2 regions of the Roseivirga sp. UBA838 genome follow, and region 2 is predicted to be linked to the other one. Evidence: riboswitches for the same ligand, from Rfam matches in the RefSeq annotation. Region 2 holds a riboswitch; the other holds the start of a gene.
What was found. A riboswitch is a leader RNA that binds a small molecule or an ion and turns the genes downstream of it on or off. The one in region 2 is predicted to bind S-adenosylmethionine.
Positions count from the first base shown of each region.

Region 1: it holds a riboswitch for S-adenosylmethionine, as region 2 does, so the genes downstream of both, B3O12_RS02570 (homoserine O-acetyltransferase family protein) here and B3O12_RS14365 (homocysteine S-methyltransferase family protein) in region 2, are expected to answer to the same signal.

Region 1 is NZ_DBHC01000008.1:146,253-154,319, reverse strand. Features, by position in the region: gene B3O12_RS02590 (cadherin domain-containing protein) at 1-911, shown strand, start outside; gene B3O12_RS02585 (sugar phosphate isomerase/epimerase family protein) at 1,041-1,907, opposite strand; gene nqrF (NADH:ubiquinone reductase (Na(+)-transporting) subunit F) at 2,477-3,781, opposite strand; gene B3O12_RS02575 (homoserine dehydrogenase) at 3,908-5,185, opposite strand; gene B3O12_RS02570 (homoserine O-acetyltransferase family protein) at 5,182-6,249, opposite strand; SAM riboswitch class I at 6,408-6,534, opposite strand; gene B3O12_RS02565 (LysR substrate-binding domain-containing protein) at 6,658-7,554, shown strand; gene B3O12_RS02560 (threonine synthase) at 7,617-8,067, shown strand, end outside.
Region 2 is NZ_DBHC01000040.1:56,566-64,632, forward strand. Features, by position in the region: gene metH (methionine synthase) at 1-299, opposite strand, end outside; gene B3O12_RS14365 (homocysteine S-methyltransferase family protein) at 398-1,420, opposite strand; SAM riboswitch class I at 1,461-1,565, opposite strand; gene B3O12_RS14370 (hypothetical protein) at 1,674-2,411, opposite strand; gene B3O12_RS14375 (hypothetical protein) at 2,411-3,160, opposite strand; gene B3O12_RS14380 (hypothetical protein) at 3,148-3,645, opposite strand; gene B3O12_RS14385 (phosphatase) at 3,819-4,721, shown strand; gene sufU (Fe-S cluster assembly sulfur transfer protein SufU) at 4,725-5,162, opposite strand; gene B3O12_RS14395 (aminotransferase class V-fold PLP-dependent enzyme) at 5,159-6,379, opposite strand; gene B3O12_RS14400 (molybdenum cofactor biosynthesis protein MoaE) at 6,412-6,828, opposite strand; gene B3O12_RS14405 (MoaD/ThiS family protein) at 6,828-7,067, opposite strand; gene moeB (molybdopterin-synthase adenylyltransferase MoeB) at 7,147-8,067, opposite strand, start outside.

The DNA.
Region 1 (8,067 bases), on a different contig from region 2:
ACGCTTCTTTTGAAAAGAGTTTTATTGTAACGGTCAATGACATCAACGATGCGCCAACAGGTATTGAGCTGAGCGAGGATGAGGTGGCTGAGAATCTGGATGCAGGAGCAACCGTGGGTAGCTTATCGGCTACGGACGATGACGCGAATGATACCCACACCTTTAGCCTGGTTTCCGGACAAGGTGATACGGATAATGCTTCGTTTACCATTGAGGGAGGAGTAATTAAAACTGCTGATCTTTTCAACTTTGAGGCAAAAAACGAGTACTCGATTTTAGTGAGAGCGGAAGATAGCGAAGGGGCAACCTTTGATCAGCAACTCACAATTGCCATTACCAATACCAACGATGCACCTACAGATATTGCACTGAGTAACGCGACCGTTCAGGAGCAACAAGATGCGGGCACTGAGGTAGGAACCTTTTCAACAACCGATGAAGACGCTGAAGACACCCATACCTATTCGCTAGTGGCGGGCGATGGCGACACCGATAACGCCAGCTTTTCCATAGCAGAAAACAGCCTGCTCACCACGGCCTCCTTCGATTTCGATTCGCAGTCTTCTTACTCCATTCGGGTTCGCTCGGCCGATGCTTCCGGACAAGCGGTAGAAAAAGCTTTTACGGTAACCGTTGAAGTAATTACCGGCCTGGAGGTTGATCCTGAAATTCTGGAAGGCGCTTATCCCAATCCCGTATCGGATGTGATTACCATTAAAATGGCCTCGCAAGCCTTTCCATTTCAGATGTCAATGTTCGATTTGGCAGGGAATACCGTATTGCCTACGCAAGAGGTACAGGCAAAGGAGTCGCAAATCAATGTTTCTCGTTTTCAGGAGGGCATATATTTACTGAGCATTCGAGATGCCAAGGGCAAGGTAGTACGCAAAAAAATTCTGGTGGTGCGCTAAGCAAGCTCCTATTTCGTACTGCATGTGCCGATTGGTAACTGAAAAATAAATCCTTCATTCTAAAAAGAGTTTCTCGCTCTAATTGGAATGAAGGATTAAATGGATTATTCCATCAACCTTCGGTTAGACTTAGCCTTTAACCAATTTGCTCAAATAATCGGCATTGTCTTTTGCGCTTTGCAGGGGTGTAGTGCCATCGTATTTCTCCTGTTCAACTATGAGGTGTTCCATTCCATATTGCCTGGCGGCTTTCAGAATGGCTGGGTAGTCGATGCTACCAGTACCCAAAGTGCAGCTGGCATCGTGGGTGGTTGCATTTTTCTCCCGGTCTTTCACATGCGAAAGCTTAAATCGGTTGGGGTATTTTTTCATCCATTCTATGGGATCTTCATTGGCCGTTACCACCCAGTATATGTCCATTTCAAAGTCTACCAGATTGGTGTCAGAGTCTTTCATAAAAATGTCTTGAGGATACACCCCGTCTAACTGGGTAAAACTGTAGGCATGGTTGTGGTAGGCAAAACGCAGACCATTGGCTCGGCATATTTCCCCTTTCCGGTTAAAATCTTCAGTAGCACTTTTATATTCATCGAGCGTTTGCATACTTCGCCAGGGGCAAATGAGGTACTTCATGCCAATTTCTCCCGCTTCGGCCGCTTTGCGTTCAAAGTCTTTGTCAATGTCGCAATGGCTGGCCACTATTTCCATACCCAGCTCGCCCATGTAGGCTTTAAACTCTTTATTGGTCATGCCCCAAAACATGCCTTGAGGTCCCTCGTAGCTTTCTATTTGCTTATAGCCAAAAGAGGCCAACTGAGCTAATACTCCTCTGGGGTCTTTGGGAAAATCTTCGCGTAAGGTATATAGCTGAATACCAAAAGCATTGCTTGCGGTTACTTCAGCTTCTTTCTCGGTAGCGCAGGCATAGGGCGCTAGTGCCAGACCGGCTGCAAAACCACCGGCTTTTTTCAAAAAGTTTCTGCGTTTCAGTGTCATAGTATTAAGGTTCAGTGTTGAATATACAAAATGACTACATTAATTAGATGAAGCTAAGAATAGTTGGCCCTTTGTAGTATGCTTTTCCCTTTTGTATCCCTGTTTCTGGCATTCTTGTTTATGATAGTAAAGATTGTATTGCATATATACTATTTACTCAAGGGAGGGGAAATAAAGGGAGTTGATGATTTTACCTCTGGACACTTTTTGGAAGTGTTTGGCCCTTGGTTTATGAGGTACAGGCTTTTGGAGAATGAGGTTGAGGGGCTAAGAGAGAAAGCTCTCTGAGTGAAGGTCTTCGTAGGGTTGTATTACTTCGCTCTCCTTTTATTTGTTCTGAGTATCAGTTTGTGGTGAGAAGTTCGATAAGATCAGGCTTGCCATGCATCTTGTCTGCCTATGTGGATGTCTAAGTCTGATTGTTTTCATTCTGAGCGATGTCGAAGGATCTGCTCATTGTTTGTAACTGGCTAGTATCTGTGTGGTAGGTAAACTTGTGTTGTGGAAAAATGAATAACAAAAAAGCCATCTGCTTTCACAGATGGCTTTCAATATTTTGTTGGGTTTATTTAACCTCCGAAGTCGTCAAAAGAAACGTTTTCATCAGGCACACCCCAATCGTCACACATTTTGAGAACCGCTGCGTTCATCATTGGAGGTCCGCAGAAGTAGAATTCTATTTCTTCAGGGGCATCGTGTTTGCTCAAATACTGGTCTATAACCGCCTGGTGAACAAAGCCGAGGAAACCGTCTCCTTCTTTATCGTGAATATCTTTCTTCACTTTCCAGTTGTCTTCAGGAAGAGGCTCAGAAAGCACCACAAAGAACTGGAAGTTAGGGAACTCTCTTTCTATTTTCCTGAAATCTTCCAGGTAGAAAAGCTCTCTCTTAGATCTACCACCGTACCAGTAGGTTACTTTTCTTCCGGTTTTTAGGGTGTGGAAGAGGTGGAAGAGATGAGATCGCATTGGAGCCATGCCGGCACCACCACCAATGTAGAGCATCTCTGCATCGGTAGGCTTAATAAAGAACTCTCCGTAAGGTCCTGAAATGGTTACTTTGTCGCCAGGCTTTCTGGTAAATACATAAGAAGAGCAGATACCCGGATTCACATCCATCCATTTGTTGTTTGCTCTGTCCCAAGGTGGGGTAGCAATACGGATGTTCAGCATAATGATGTTTCCTTCAGCCGGGTGGTTGGCCATAGAGTAAGCTCTGAACACGGGTTCTTTATTCACCATTTTCAGATCCCACAGGTTAAACTTATCCCAGTCGCCCTTAAACTTGTCCGGGCCGGCAGGGTCTTCCGGATGAGGTTTTATGTCAATATCCTTAAAGTCGCAGGTAATTGGCGGAACGTCTACCTGAATATAACCTCCCGCTTCGAACTCAAGGTGTTCTCCTTCAGGAAGCTTCACCACAAATTCTTTAATGAAAGATGCCACATTGTAGTTAGAAACTACTTCGCATTCCCATTTCTTAATACCGAAGATTTCTTCCGGTATTTCAATGCGCATATCCTGCTTCACTTTTACCTGGCAAGAAAGTCTAACACCTTCTTTTTGTTCGGATCTGCTCAAGTGGCCTACTTCTGTAGGCAACACATCTCCTCCTCCTTCTTTCACTGTACACTTGCACATGGCGCAAGTTCCTCCACCACCACATGCGGATGGGAGGAAAATCTTCTGACCCGATAGTGTGTTCAAGAGGGTAGAACCTGCCGAAGCAATTACGGGATTCTTCTCATCTCCGTTGATGATGATTTTAACGTCTCCCGACTGCACCAGCTTTGATTGTGCATAGAGCAGAATCAGAACCAATAGCAAGATTACCACAGAGAACGCAACTATTGAAGTAATAATGATAGATGACATCTACTAAGCGATTTTAAATCAATATTTTGTGTTATAGCCAGACTGGCCGTTAGGGCTACAAATATATTGACTAAAAGATTAAATCAGTAAGAGAACCTGAAAAAAGATAGTTGTCCGGAAAATGGCCTAAACAGTGATTCTTTCCCTGATTTTTTGTCCTTTCTTTAGTTCTGAAATTTCCTCTTTTAAGTCAGATACACACAGGTTGCCCAGACTGGTCTGACATGCTTCTGCTGTGAGAACTACATTAATATTGGGATTGTTTTGCCATTGGCTTTGCTGAAGCTTGCCAATACAAACGTGCCCCACAATATAGCAGTGATCAAAGCTGAAGTATTTCTCCTGAATGTTTTCAAAGTCGGTAAGATCTACTTCTTCCGGTGAATTATAGCTGACATATACTTGCACGGGCGATTGATTACTGAAAGGTAGCTGACCTAAGTTATAGTGTTTTTTATACTCATACTTATAGTCGTAGCTCAATGCCGATATATCGGAGAGTACGGCTGCTCCGGTTGGCAAGCTTCCGGCTCCTTTGCCAATGAATAATTGTTCATCGCAAAATTCACCATGAATGGTCACTGCATTGAACTCATTTTCAATGCTAGCCAGGCTGTGATTAGGTTCTACAAATTGAGGGATAACAAAGCCATATACTTTGTCACCAATTCTGCGTGCCTGGGCTACCAGCTTAATGGTCAGACCATGAGCTCTGGCATACTCCAGGTCGGCCGCTTTAAGGCGGTCAATACCCAGATTGGTAATGTCGTTTGGGTGCACATGAATGCCAAAGGCATGGGTAAGCAGAATACTTAGTTTGTATTTGGGGTCATAGCCCTGAACATCCAGCGTGGGGTCACTTTCGGCAAAGCCGAGTTCCTGAGCTTGTTTAAGAGCTTTAGGGTAGTCGATCCGTTCATTAAATATTTTAGTGAGGATGTAGTTGGTAGAGCCGTTGAATATGCCTCTAACCTCTAGCAGCGGTTCATGTCCAAAATATTCTTCAAGGGTACGAATAATAGGAATACTGCCGCAGACTGCTCCTTCGTAGAGCACCGCTTTTCCTGTTTGCTCCTGCAGTGCTACCAAAGTCTCCAGGTTTTCGGCCACCATTTTTTTATTGGCCGTAACAACCGATTTCCCCGCTTTGAGTGATTCTGTTACAATGTAAAATGCCGCTTCGGCATCATCAATTAGTTCAACCACTATGTCAATGGTTGGGTCATTGATTATCTCCTCTTTTTTGGTAGTAAAGAGTTGAGCCGGCAGTTTTCTTTTCTTCTCGGGGTTTTTAATGCAGATTTTGCTGATTTCACCCGCAAAGTTTCGGGAGTTATTCAACGTTTCGTAAAGTCCCTGGCCAACACAGCCAAAGCCAAAGAGTCCGATATTGATGTTTTTCATGGGTGCTCGTTTAAGAAGTTTTCGATGTGGGTTGAAATGGTTTTGGCTTCTACTAAAAAGCCATCGTGTCCATAGTTTGAGTCTATAAAAGTGAGTTTTGAATGTTTTATTCCGTGAGCCAGTATTTGCTGGTCGTTGCGGGTAAATAGTAAATCTGAATTAATACCTATCACTAGTGTGTTGGCTTTCACCCGTTTGAGCGCCTGCTGTACTCCGCCTCTTTTGCGACCTACATCGTGTGTGTCCATGCATTTGGAAAGCGCATAGTAGCTGTGTGCATTAAAGCGTTTCTGAAGTTTTAAACCCTGATAGCGTTGGTAGCTCTCGGCATTAAAGCCGTCAATCTTTTCCTGGCCATCCTCCTGATTTTCATTATAGATTTTATCCGTTCGGTAAGAAATCATAGCCATGGCGCGTGCAGCTTCCAGTCCCTTCCAGCCACCTTTTGGCGAGCTCGAGAAAAAACTTGGGTCGGCTTCAATAGCCATGCGTTGAGCAGAACGTATGCCTATTCCCCATGGCGAACTTTTGGCCCCGGCTGCAATAATGCAGAGGTTTTCAAAAAGTGTAGGGCTTTCAATAGCCCACTCCAAAATTTGCTGCCCACCCATGGAACCTCCAAGGCCCAGGTAAATGCGGTTTATGCCCAGATGTTGCCTGAGCTGCTCATGGGCTTTTACCATGTCTCGAATCGTGAGCAATGGAAAGTCTCTCAAATAACGCTCACCGGTGGCAGGGTTGAAGTCTTTAGGCCCTGTACTCCCATAGCATGAGCCTAGTATGTTGGCACAAACAATAAAGTGTTCGCTTGGATTAATGAGGTATTGCTCGCCTACCAGTCCGGGCCACCATTCCAGCGGGTTGGCATTGGCTGTAAGGGCATGGCAAATCCATACGACATTAGATTTACTGGCATTTAGCTTTCCGAAGGTATGATAGGCTATAACCGGATCGGTAAGAAAGCTGCCGTTTTCCAGGCTAAAATCTCCTTTTATAATAAATTGTTGTATAGCGTCTGGCTGAGCACTGGCTACAGCCGACCCTTTAGGGCTTTGAATTAACATGTTCTGAAATGATTTGTGTGAAAAGTGGATTAGAAGGTGTATGGCCTAGGCACAACACATTCGATCAGAACAAATAATGGTAATAAGCGCTGCCTGTTGGGTGGCTTTCACCCAACCTCTGAAAGGTTTTGTAATTGGATTAGAAAGCATGTTTAACCAATTTATATTCTCCCGAATGCCACCTGGCACCCATTTTGGGATCAGGATTTAGCACCTTTTCCCGATGGATCGGGAGTGGTTGCTAGCGCTTCATAGAGCCTGTCTCTCCACGCTTCTTTATAAATCGATTCGTTCCCTTTGAATCGGGATTGAATGACTTGATGGTGCAAACGTAACAGGCGTTTTTCACATTTCAAAACAAGCCAAAGGAAATTTAAGTAAGCTCAAAGAGCTTCTTATATTGCAACCATGCTGTCTGTATCGTATGAAGTATTCTATGCTGTAGCCTGCCACTTGAGTTTTTCTAAGGCGGCCGAGGTGCTATGTATTTCTCAGCCTGCCGTAAGTAAGCAAATAAAAAAGCTGGAATCGCTTATTGAAGTGCCGCTTTTTGAGCGCCAGGGGAATGCCATTGCACTTACTCCTCAGGGCGAAAAAATGCTTACCTATTTAAGAGAAGCCAAGTTGATTCAGAACAGAATGGAGGCAGATGTAGAGATCATAAAAAGCCGGATGACAGCAAAGGCCGAGCTTAAAATTGGAGCTAGCACCACACTTTCGCTTTACGTACTGCCTAGGGTGCTTTCTTCTTTTCGTAAAAAATGGCCGCTGGTTAAAATTACCCTAATCAATCGGAATACGGAAAATGTACTTAAAGCTTTGAAAGCACATGAAATCGATTTGGCGGTGGTAGAAGATAAGCAAGAGTCTAATGCGCTGCATTATGAATTCTTTATGAACGACCGCATTGTGCCAGTGTGTTCTGCGCGTAGTCCTTTTGCCGGACGAGAGGTTTCTATGGATGAGTTTAAGGCCGCACCACTGGCCATGAGAGAGATTGGTTCAGGAACTCTTTCGGCTTGGTCCAGAACCATGTCTAAATGGAATATTAAAGCGAGCGATCTCAATATAAAAGTTAGGCTTGGTGGCACGGAAGTGTTAAAGAACTTTCTTATTGAAGATGATTCTATTGGGTTTCTCTCTCCGCTGGCTATAAAGCGTGAAGTGGCTCTGGGGCTTCTTCAGGAGGTGAATATTCCTGGGTTACTCATAGAGAGAAGCTTTAATTTTGTCACAAGGACGGGAGAAAGCCTCACCGATACCACCCGTGCGTTTATCCGCGAGGCAAAGAGTATTTATAACTAACGGTTATAGGTTGTTACATTAATTCATTTGATTGGTTATGATTGACGATGCAGTTTTGCGGCATGCATCAGTCTATAGCCCCTTCCATTTCACTGGCCACTCATCTGGAGTGCTCTCATTGTAATAAGCACTACCCTCTAAACACTCTTCAGACCTATGCCCACTGTTGCCAGAAACCATTGGTTGCTAAGTATGACTTTGCCCAGTCGCTTCGCCCGGAAGACCTGGCCGGCAGGCCTGCTACCATGTGGAGGTATCAGGAGGTTCTGCCCATTTTGAAGGATGATCATATTGTATCGATGGGTGAAGGGATGACCCCTATTCTTAACCTGAAGAAATTAGCACAGTCCTATGGTTTAGAGTCTTTGAAAATGAAAGACGAGTCGCTGAACCCAACCGGATCGTTTAAAGCACGTGGTTTGAGCATGGCAATTTCTAAAGCCAAAGAGTTTGGAGTGAAACACTGTGTAATTCCTACAGCAGGTAATGCAGGTGGGGCTATGAGTGCATACT
Region 2 (8,067 bases):
GGTTCTGCGGCTATCAAATTAAGGAACTTTACCATAGCCGCCTTGCCATCCAGCATCCCTTCGTCCATGTTTACATCTAGGATCTGAGCTCCTCCTTCTACCTGATCTCTGGCAATTTCAAGAGCCTCATCGTACTTCTCTTCCTTAATTAGGCGGGCAAAACGCTTGGAGCCGGTCACGTTGGTTCGTTCACCCACATTTACAAAGTTACTCTGAGGCGTAACTATCAGGGGTTCAAGACCTGAAAGCCGCAGGGTAACTTTGTTGTTTTGATCTAGGTTTGGCTGCTTAGAATCCATGGTGCTTGTTCGGTGATTTTTTAGATAATTGAATCATTTGATAGCTCTGCGAAATAGTGTTGAATCATTCGAGTGATTTGCTTCCATTGCCATTCTAATTAATTGCCTGAAACAATGGAATGTGAGCTATGGACTAACCTTGGTGAATACCTGGAAGCCTCCTGGGCAATGAGCCTTATATGCTCAGGCGTAGTGCCACAGCAGCCTCCCACAATATTGAGAAACCCATCTTTCAGGAATTCTCCAACCTGCTTTACCATTTCTTCAGGAGTTTGGTCGTACTGACCAAATTCATTGGGTAACCCCGCGTTGGGGTGTGCACTGGTGTGAAAAGGCGCTTTTTCTGAAAGGGTTTCTAAATACGGGCGTAGTTGTGCTGCCCCCAAAGCACAATTGAGGCCAATAGAGAGTATGGGCATGTGCGAAACAGATATCAAGAAGGCTTCGGTAGTTTGACCCGACAGAGTTCTGCCACTGGCATCGGTTATGGTTCCACTAACCATTACAGGCACGCGCTTTCCTTCTTCTTCCAGTAGCTCTGAAATAGCAAAAAGAGCTGCCTTAGCATTGAGTGTATCGGTTATGGTCTCTACCAAAAACAGATCGACTCCTCCATCTAACAAGCCTTTGGCCTGTTCTTTAAAAGCTATTCTTAACTGATCGAAATCAATGTTTCTAAAACCGGGGTCATTGACATCGGGCGACATGGAGGCCAGCCTATTGGTTGGCCCCATAGAACCGGCCACAAAGCGAGGCTTTTCCGGTTGCTCGCTAGTAAACTCATCGGCCACCTCTCTGGCAATTCTTGCCGATTCATAGTTAATGTCGTAAACAGCATCTTCCAAATGATAATCGGCTTGGGCAATTGTGGTGGCACTAAATGTATTCGTCTCCACAATATCGGCACCCGCATCAAAGTATTGTCGGTGAATTTCCTTGATTATATCGGGCCGGGTAAGGGAGAGTAAGTCGTTGTTTCCTTTAAGGGGATGAGGATGGTCTTTGAAACGATCGCCTCTGAAATCATCTTCAGTAAGCGTATGTCGCTGAATCATGGTACCCATAGCACCATCTAAAACCAGTATTCTTTCTTTGAGAATTTTCTCTATGTCGTAAGCCATTTTACAGATTTAGGGCTTACCGAGAAATTTGGAAGGATTACTCTCATCTTTTCCCCGATGCCTCGAGGCTAGGAATTAGCACCAGGTATTACCCAGGTTGCTAAGACATCTCAGGGCCTAGTCCCTCCGTCTTTCTTGATAAGCACTGCAAATAAAGCGAAAGTTTATGTAGCTACATAACTGGCAAATGGAAAATATGACTGAGGCTGATATTTCGAATGAGTAAATCGAAGTATTACATTGGTTCGGCAGGTCATTTTAAGAGACGTATGACAAGCTTGAATGAGACATCCACAGCCCACTGTAACCTGGCTGAAGAAGAGCCTTCTCTGAATTTTAAACCGTATTCTTTCTCATATTCAATGGGCTTGCGATCATCGGCTTTCAATTGACTAGACATAGCCCCCAGAGCTATGGAAGACTCAAAGTAAAATGGGCCTGCAATTTCTGCTACAAAACCCAATTGAGTCCGTACTCCCACCCTTTTATCAACCATACCATAGTTTACGCGCTCAAAGTAGTCGCAATCTTGCCCACAACTCAGCTTATAAGTTCGGGTTCGGTCGAAACCAAGTTCATTATAGAACAACTCCAGTCCATAGTAGGGAATTACACCTTTAGATGCCTGAGAGACTCCTAAAACAGGCCGACCGGCAATTTGCAAAATTGGCTGTCCATGGCTTATGTATTGTTTAAAAATCAACGATGATTTAAAGCCTGACTTATTACTAAAATAGAGTTCATCATAGTTCAAAACATTTCTATCTATCAGCCCTCCAAGTCTTAGTTCAATTCCTTTGCCTGTTGGCCATACGTATTCACCCGCCAGCATGTGAGAAGTGAACTGGCCTATATACTGAGAACCATAATATTTGAGCATCAGCCTTGGCAAAACTTCATAAGCAGAACCGTCAGGCTGACTTCTCTGCGCAAAAGCCTTGGATCCACAACAGAAGAGTACAATGTAGTAGAAAAAAACAAACCTACTCATTAGTCTATTTTGGCCAGAATCTGAAACACTCCGCTGTCAGTATAACTTACATTATAAATGCCTTTATCTGTTCTCACTATAAGGTGTGTTGGTGCGTGTATTACATCTAGAGGGGTATCATTGCTAAAATCGAAAAAGCCTTTTAACACTATATTATAAGGGTCGGAGATTCCATAGAGGGCTATTCCACCTCTCTCGCAAACGATTAAATGAGAGCCTCTAACGCTAAGGCCATAGGGCGCTTCTATGTTGTATGATTTGATAAACACAGGGGTTTCAATGTCACTGATATCTATCGCATCCAGTGACTCATCGGCATCGAATCGACAGCCACTATTGCGCAAAGTTGAAAAGGCCACACCATTAGCAGCTACTACCGGATCGCAAGCGGTCAGATGAGAGTAACTGGATATGAGATCGAGAAAGTTATTGTCGTCAAAACCGAGAAAGAACACCTGATTATTGCTACCTACCAAAGCATATTCACCGTATGGGTAAATGGTCTCAAGACCACCGGAGAAAAAAGTAAGCGAACGTCCCTCCGTCAATGATCCATCGTGCTGTATAAAATACTGATCAATGGCGTTTTCATGCAGCACCAACAGGCTATTCTGCACTATGGCAAACTTGGCCAAAGATCCACCTGTTCCAGTGCCTCCCAAATCGGGGGTAAAATCGTTGCTGTCGGTCTGACAAGACACTACTATTATAGCCAAAAGGGCTAAAACCAAACTTCTTACCTGTAGCATTTCGGGTTATTTATAGTGGTCAATTGCCAGCCAACTACTCTTCCTTTCTTAGGATCGGCACATTCAAAATAATAACCAGTGCCAGGAGGAACGGCTACGTTCAAATCTTCTCTGTTGAGAATTGACTCGTGTTCAGACAGCACTCTTATGTTGTTCAGATCATTGACATCGATGGCCAAAACAGACATAAACTGATTGACATACAAAATTCCATCTTTCATGGCCATATTTTCAGCCCCCAGTATTTTCAAAAAGCCTCTGTTCTGTGGAGCCTCTGGGTCTGTGTTGTCTATCAGATGAATCCCTTCTCCCGTTTCATTGATAAGCAACAAATTGCCTTTAAGATAAATTTGTCCGCCATTCACTATTGGTCTGGCTTCTTCTAAACGGATTGAAGCATCGTTGTCCGTAGCATAAACCGGCTTATACCCCACTACATCTCCTTCTGGAAATTCAGGAGGCGGATTGAAACATGCTTGTACCAAACATATTAAAATGAGACAAGTGTAAACTCTTTTAGACACAATCTAAGATAGGCTTACTTTCTGTAATGAAAGATGGTCATCAATTAAATAATTGTTATCAAATGCAACATTATTGCACAAACAAGAGCTAATGAATACATGTATAAATCTGAAATTGAGTGTAAATTGGAGGCTTGAAGTTAGCAGCGATAGATATTGGTTCAAATGCCATTCGGTTTCAGGTAACTAATGTAATGACCTATGAAGGTCAGCACTATTTTAAGCGGTTAGAATACGTACGCTTTCCTTTACGGCTTGGTCATGATGTTTTTCAGCACAAGCGAATAGGCCCTGAGCAGGAAGATAAGTTCATTCGGCTGATGAATGCCTTTAAAATTCTCATTGACCTATACGAAGTAGATAAATACTACGCCTGTGCTACTTCGGCCATGCGAGAGTCTCAAAACGGACGCGAAATTGTCGAAAAGGTGAAACAACTCTTTGGTCTCAAGATCAACATTATTAGTGGAGATCGTGAAGCTGAATTGATTAACCGGGTGGTCATGGAAAAGCTGGCTAAGGGTACTTTTTTGCACATCGATGTTGGTGGAGGTAGCACAGAGCTAAACCTGATTAGAGACGGACGCAAGGTAAAATCGGAATCGTTTAAAATTGGCTCCGTAAGAACTATTCAAAGTGCTTCTTCCAAAGCGGTTTTGAAGCGTATGGGGCAGTGGATAGAAAACCAGATTGTAGGCCACAAGGGTAGTATTACAGCTGTTGGTACCGGAGGGAATATTGCCAAGATTTATGAGCTTTCGGGCACCAAATCGAAGGTGAGAATGCTTCGGATAGAAGCCATTTTGGAGGTTCAGAAACGTTTGTCGGCACTTACCCTGGAAGAACGCATTTTTAAAATGCATCTGAATCCTGACCGGGCCGATGTTATTCTTCCTGCCTCAGACATTTACCTCCATGCAATGAAATCAGCCAAAATTCAAAAAATTCAGGTACCCGATGTGGGTCTTAAAGACGGTATAATGCACATGCTTTTTGAAAAGCACGTAAAGCAAAGCGTCATTGCATTGAACGACTAAAGTTTATAGGCTTTGTAAGTGAAGTCGTAAGGCCTCCCAGCCAAGATTCGCGCAAGTTTTTCGTTCGGGAAAATCTCTGGCTGCTGCAAAAGCCAACAATTCCTTACTGTCAGTGAGCTGTTCTGGACTTACAGAAGATTTATCATCAATCAACTCCAAAAATGTATCTATAATCAGCAACCCTTCCTGTATGGTCTTATGGCTCAATGCATCGCACATTACATCGGTTGATGCTTTTGAAATTGAACAACCAAAACCACTGAATTTCAATTCTTTAAAAACCCCATCTTCAATAGATACATAGAGATAAAACTTATCACCACATAGTGGATTATAAGCTTCTACTGTGGGGACTAAATCAGTAGCTTTACACTCATGCCGGGGGACTTTTGCCCTACTAAGTATTACTTCTTTATAAAGGCTTTGCAGGGCTTTATTCATCGGAAAAAAGCAATGGCTTCTTTTAGTTGATCAACAGTTTGTTCTATCTCTTGCCCGGAAGAATAACAGGCCAATGATATGCGCGAACAGGCCGTTATTCCAAAGTGCTTCATAAGAGGCTGTGCACAGTGATGGCCCGCACGAATACTTATGCCTTCAGTTGCTAAATACGTAGCCATATCGTGCGGATGTACTCCCTCAACGGTAAAAGAAACCACCGGGCATTGCAGGCTTGAAGATCTTCCCAATATGGCCACCCCCGAAACCTCATTTAGTTTCTTTCTGAGCAGCTCATAAAGTGCGTTTTCATGGGCTTGAATATTGGCAATTCCTTGTTTTTCTATGAATGCAATAGCGGCTTCCAAACCAACTATCCCTGCCAGATTTAAGGTACCCGCTTCATGGCGATGTGGAAGCATTCGAAAAGTTGTGTCAGATTCATTCACCTCTTGTACCATTCCGCCACCATAGGCCAACGGGTTCAATTCAGCAAGAACTTCATATGTGCCGTAGAGTACTCCAATGCCGGTAGGTCCGTAGGCTTTATGTCCGCTAAAAACCATAAAGTCACAGTCCCATTGCCTCACATCTATGGGCTGATGGGCCACTGCCTGAGATGCATCTACGACCAAAAGAGCTCCTGAATTATGAGCCATCTGAGATAAACGGGAAATATCATTACCTATCCCTGTCACATTAGAGGCAGCACTTACGGCCACAAGGCTCGTTGGCTTTTTCAACAACTGTGCATAAGCCTCCATGTCTATGGCCCCCGAGTCGGTTAGGGGAATCACCTTAAAAGGAAGCGAGTCATGCCGGGCAGCCATCTGCCAGGGCACAAAGTTAGAATGATGCTCCATGCCCGAAACCAACACTTGTCCTTCGCGCTTTTGACTACCTCCAAAAATAGCCAGAGCAAGTTTATTCAATGCATCGGTTACTCCATGGGTGAAGACTACTTCTTCAGGCCTTGCAGCCCCTATGAACTTTGCCAGTCGCTGCCTTATGTCCACTACTCTACCCGTTACTTCCGTTGCCGGCCAATAGACACCGCGTCCGGCATTGGCATTACTGAACTTGTAAAAGTCAGCGATGGCGTCAATTACACAATCGGGCTTTTGAGTGGTAGAGGCATTGTCTAAATACACCAATTCCTTTCCCACAGGTGTTTTCTGCTGGAATATTGGAAATTGCGATTTTATTGACTCCAAATTCATTTAACTCATCTTTTCGGTGATTGCCCGAGTATTTAAGGGTGTGCCGAAACCCAAACCTCTCCATCCTCAAACACCTCTTTCTTCCAAATGGGTACTGTTTTCTTCAAAGTATCTATGGCAAATTCACAGGCTTTGAATGACTCCTTTCGGTGAGCAGAAGAGCAAGCAATTACTACTGCGGCCTCTCCTATGGCCACCCTGCCTACTCGGTGATGAATGGCCATATCGTACAAGTGCCAACGCTCAATGGCTTCGCGGGCAATTTTTTGCATCTCTTTTAGGGCCATGGCCTCGTAGGCCTCAAAATCCAAATATTTCACCTCTTTTCCCTTTGTCTTATTGCGCACATTACCAATAAAGACAACCAGACCCCCGCTACCATTATCGGCAACGGAATTAATACACAACTGACTATTCAGCGGCTCCGAAGTAATTACAATGTTTTTCATTAACCTCCACTTACGGGCGGAATTAAAACCACCTCATCATTTTCTGTCAGTTCAAAAGAATCATCAACATAACTGGTATTAACGGCAAACCTGAGCGATGCCAATTGCTCAAATTCGGGAAACTGGTTCACCAAACAGGTACGCACCTCTCCTACACTCTTTCCTTCAAAATCCAGGGTCATCTGTTTTTTTCCAACAATGTCTTTGGCGATACCAAAGGCTGTTATTTGTATTTTCATTTTCCGTTTTGTTTGAGCGTAACGCTCAAGGGTTTAGTTGATCTTGCTTTTTTGAACCTTAACCATAGGTCCGAATGGTTCAATAGGCTGTCATACTTTTATCGATCTCTTTTTGCCAGGCCGTAATACCTCCTTTAAGGTTAAGGAGATTATTAAAACCTTGCTTCTGAAGCAGTTCAATAGCTTTTTTACTCCTTCCGCCTGTTTTGCACATAATCACCACTTCTCTGTCTTGCGGAATTTCACTCGACTTGCTCAGTACTTTATTCAGCGGAATTAACCGACCTCCTAAATTAGCAATTTCATACTCGTAGTCTTCGCGCACATCGATCAATTCGAGTGTTCCAAGACTCATTTTCTCTTTCAATTCATGTACACTAATCTCACGGATTGAAGACTGACCTACAGCGCCTCCACAAAAAGCTTCATAATCTACCAAGTGGGTTATAGTGGGCTCTTTTCCGCTAAGAGGATTCTGGTCGTTTTTTTCTACAGACAGTTGAAAGGTGCTAAAATCCAATGCATCGAAAACAAAAAGCTTTCCACTCAGGGTTTCGCCCACATGAGTCAATAACTTAATGGCCTCATTGGCCATCATTGCACCAATAATTCCCGGGAGTACTCCCAAAACTCCCCCTTCGCTGCAACTGGGCACCATTTCGGGTGGTGGTGGAGAGGGAAAAAGGTCTCGATAGTTGGGGCCACGGCTTCCGTCTTTGTGAACCGCATTGAACACCGACACCTGCCCTTCAAAACGAAAAATTGCTCCGTATACCAGAGGTATTTTTAATAAGTAGCAGGCATCGTTAACCAAATAGCGGGTGGGTAAATTATCTGAACCATCAACAACCAAATCGTAGCCGCCAATGATCTCCATGGCATTGCGCGAGCTAATGGCCTCCTCGATCACATCGAACTTCACATCCGGATTCAACAGCGCAAGCTTTTTGGCCGCAGTTGATGCCTTTGACTGTCCTATTTCCTGTGTATTGAACAGTAC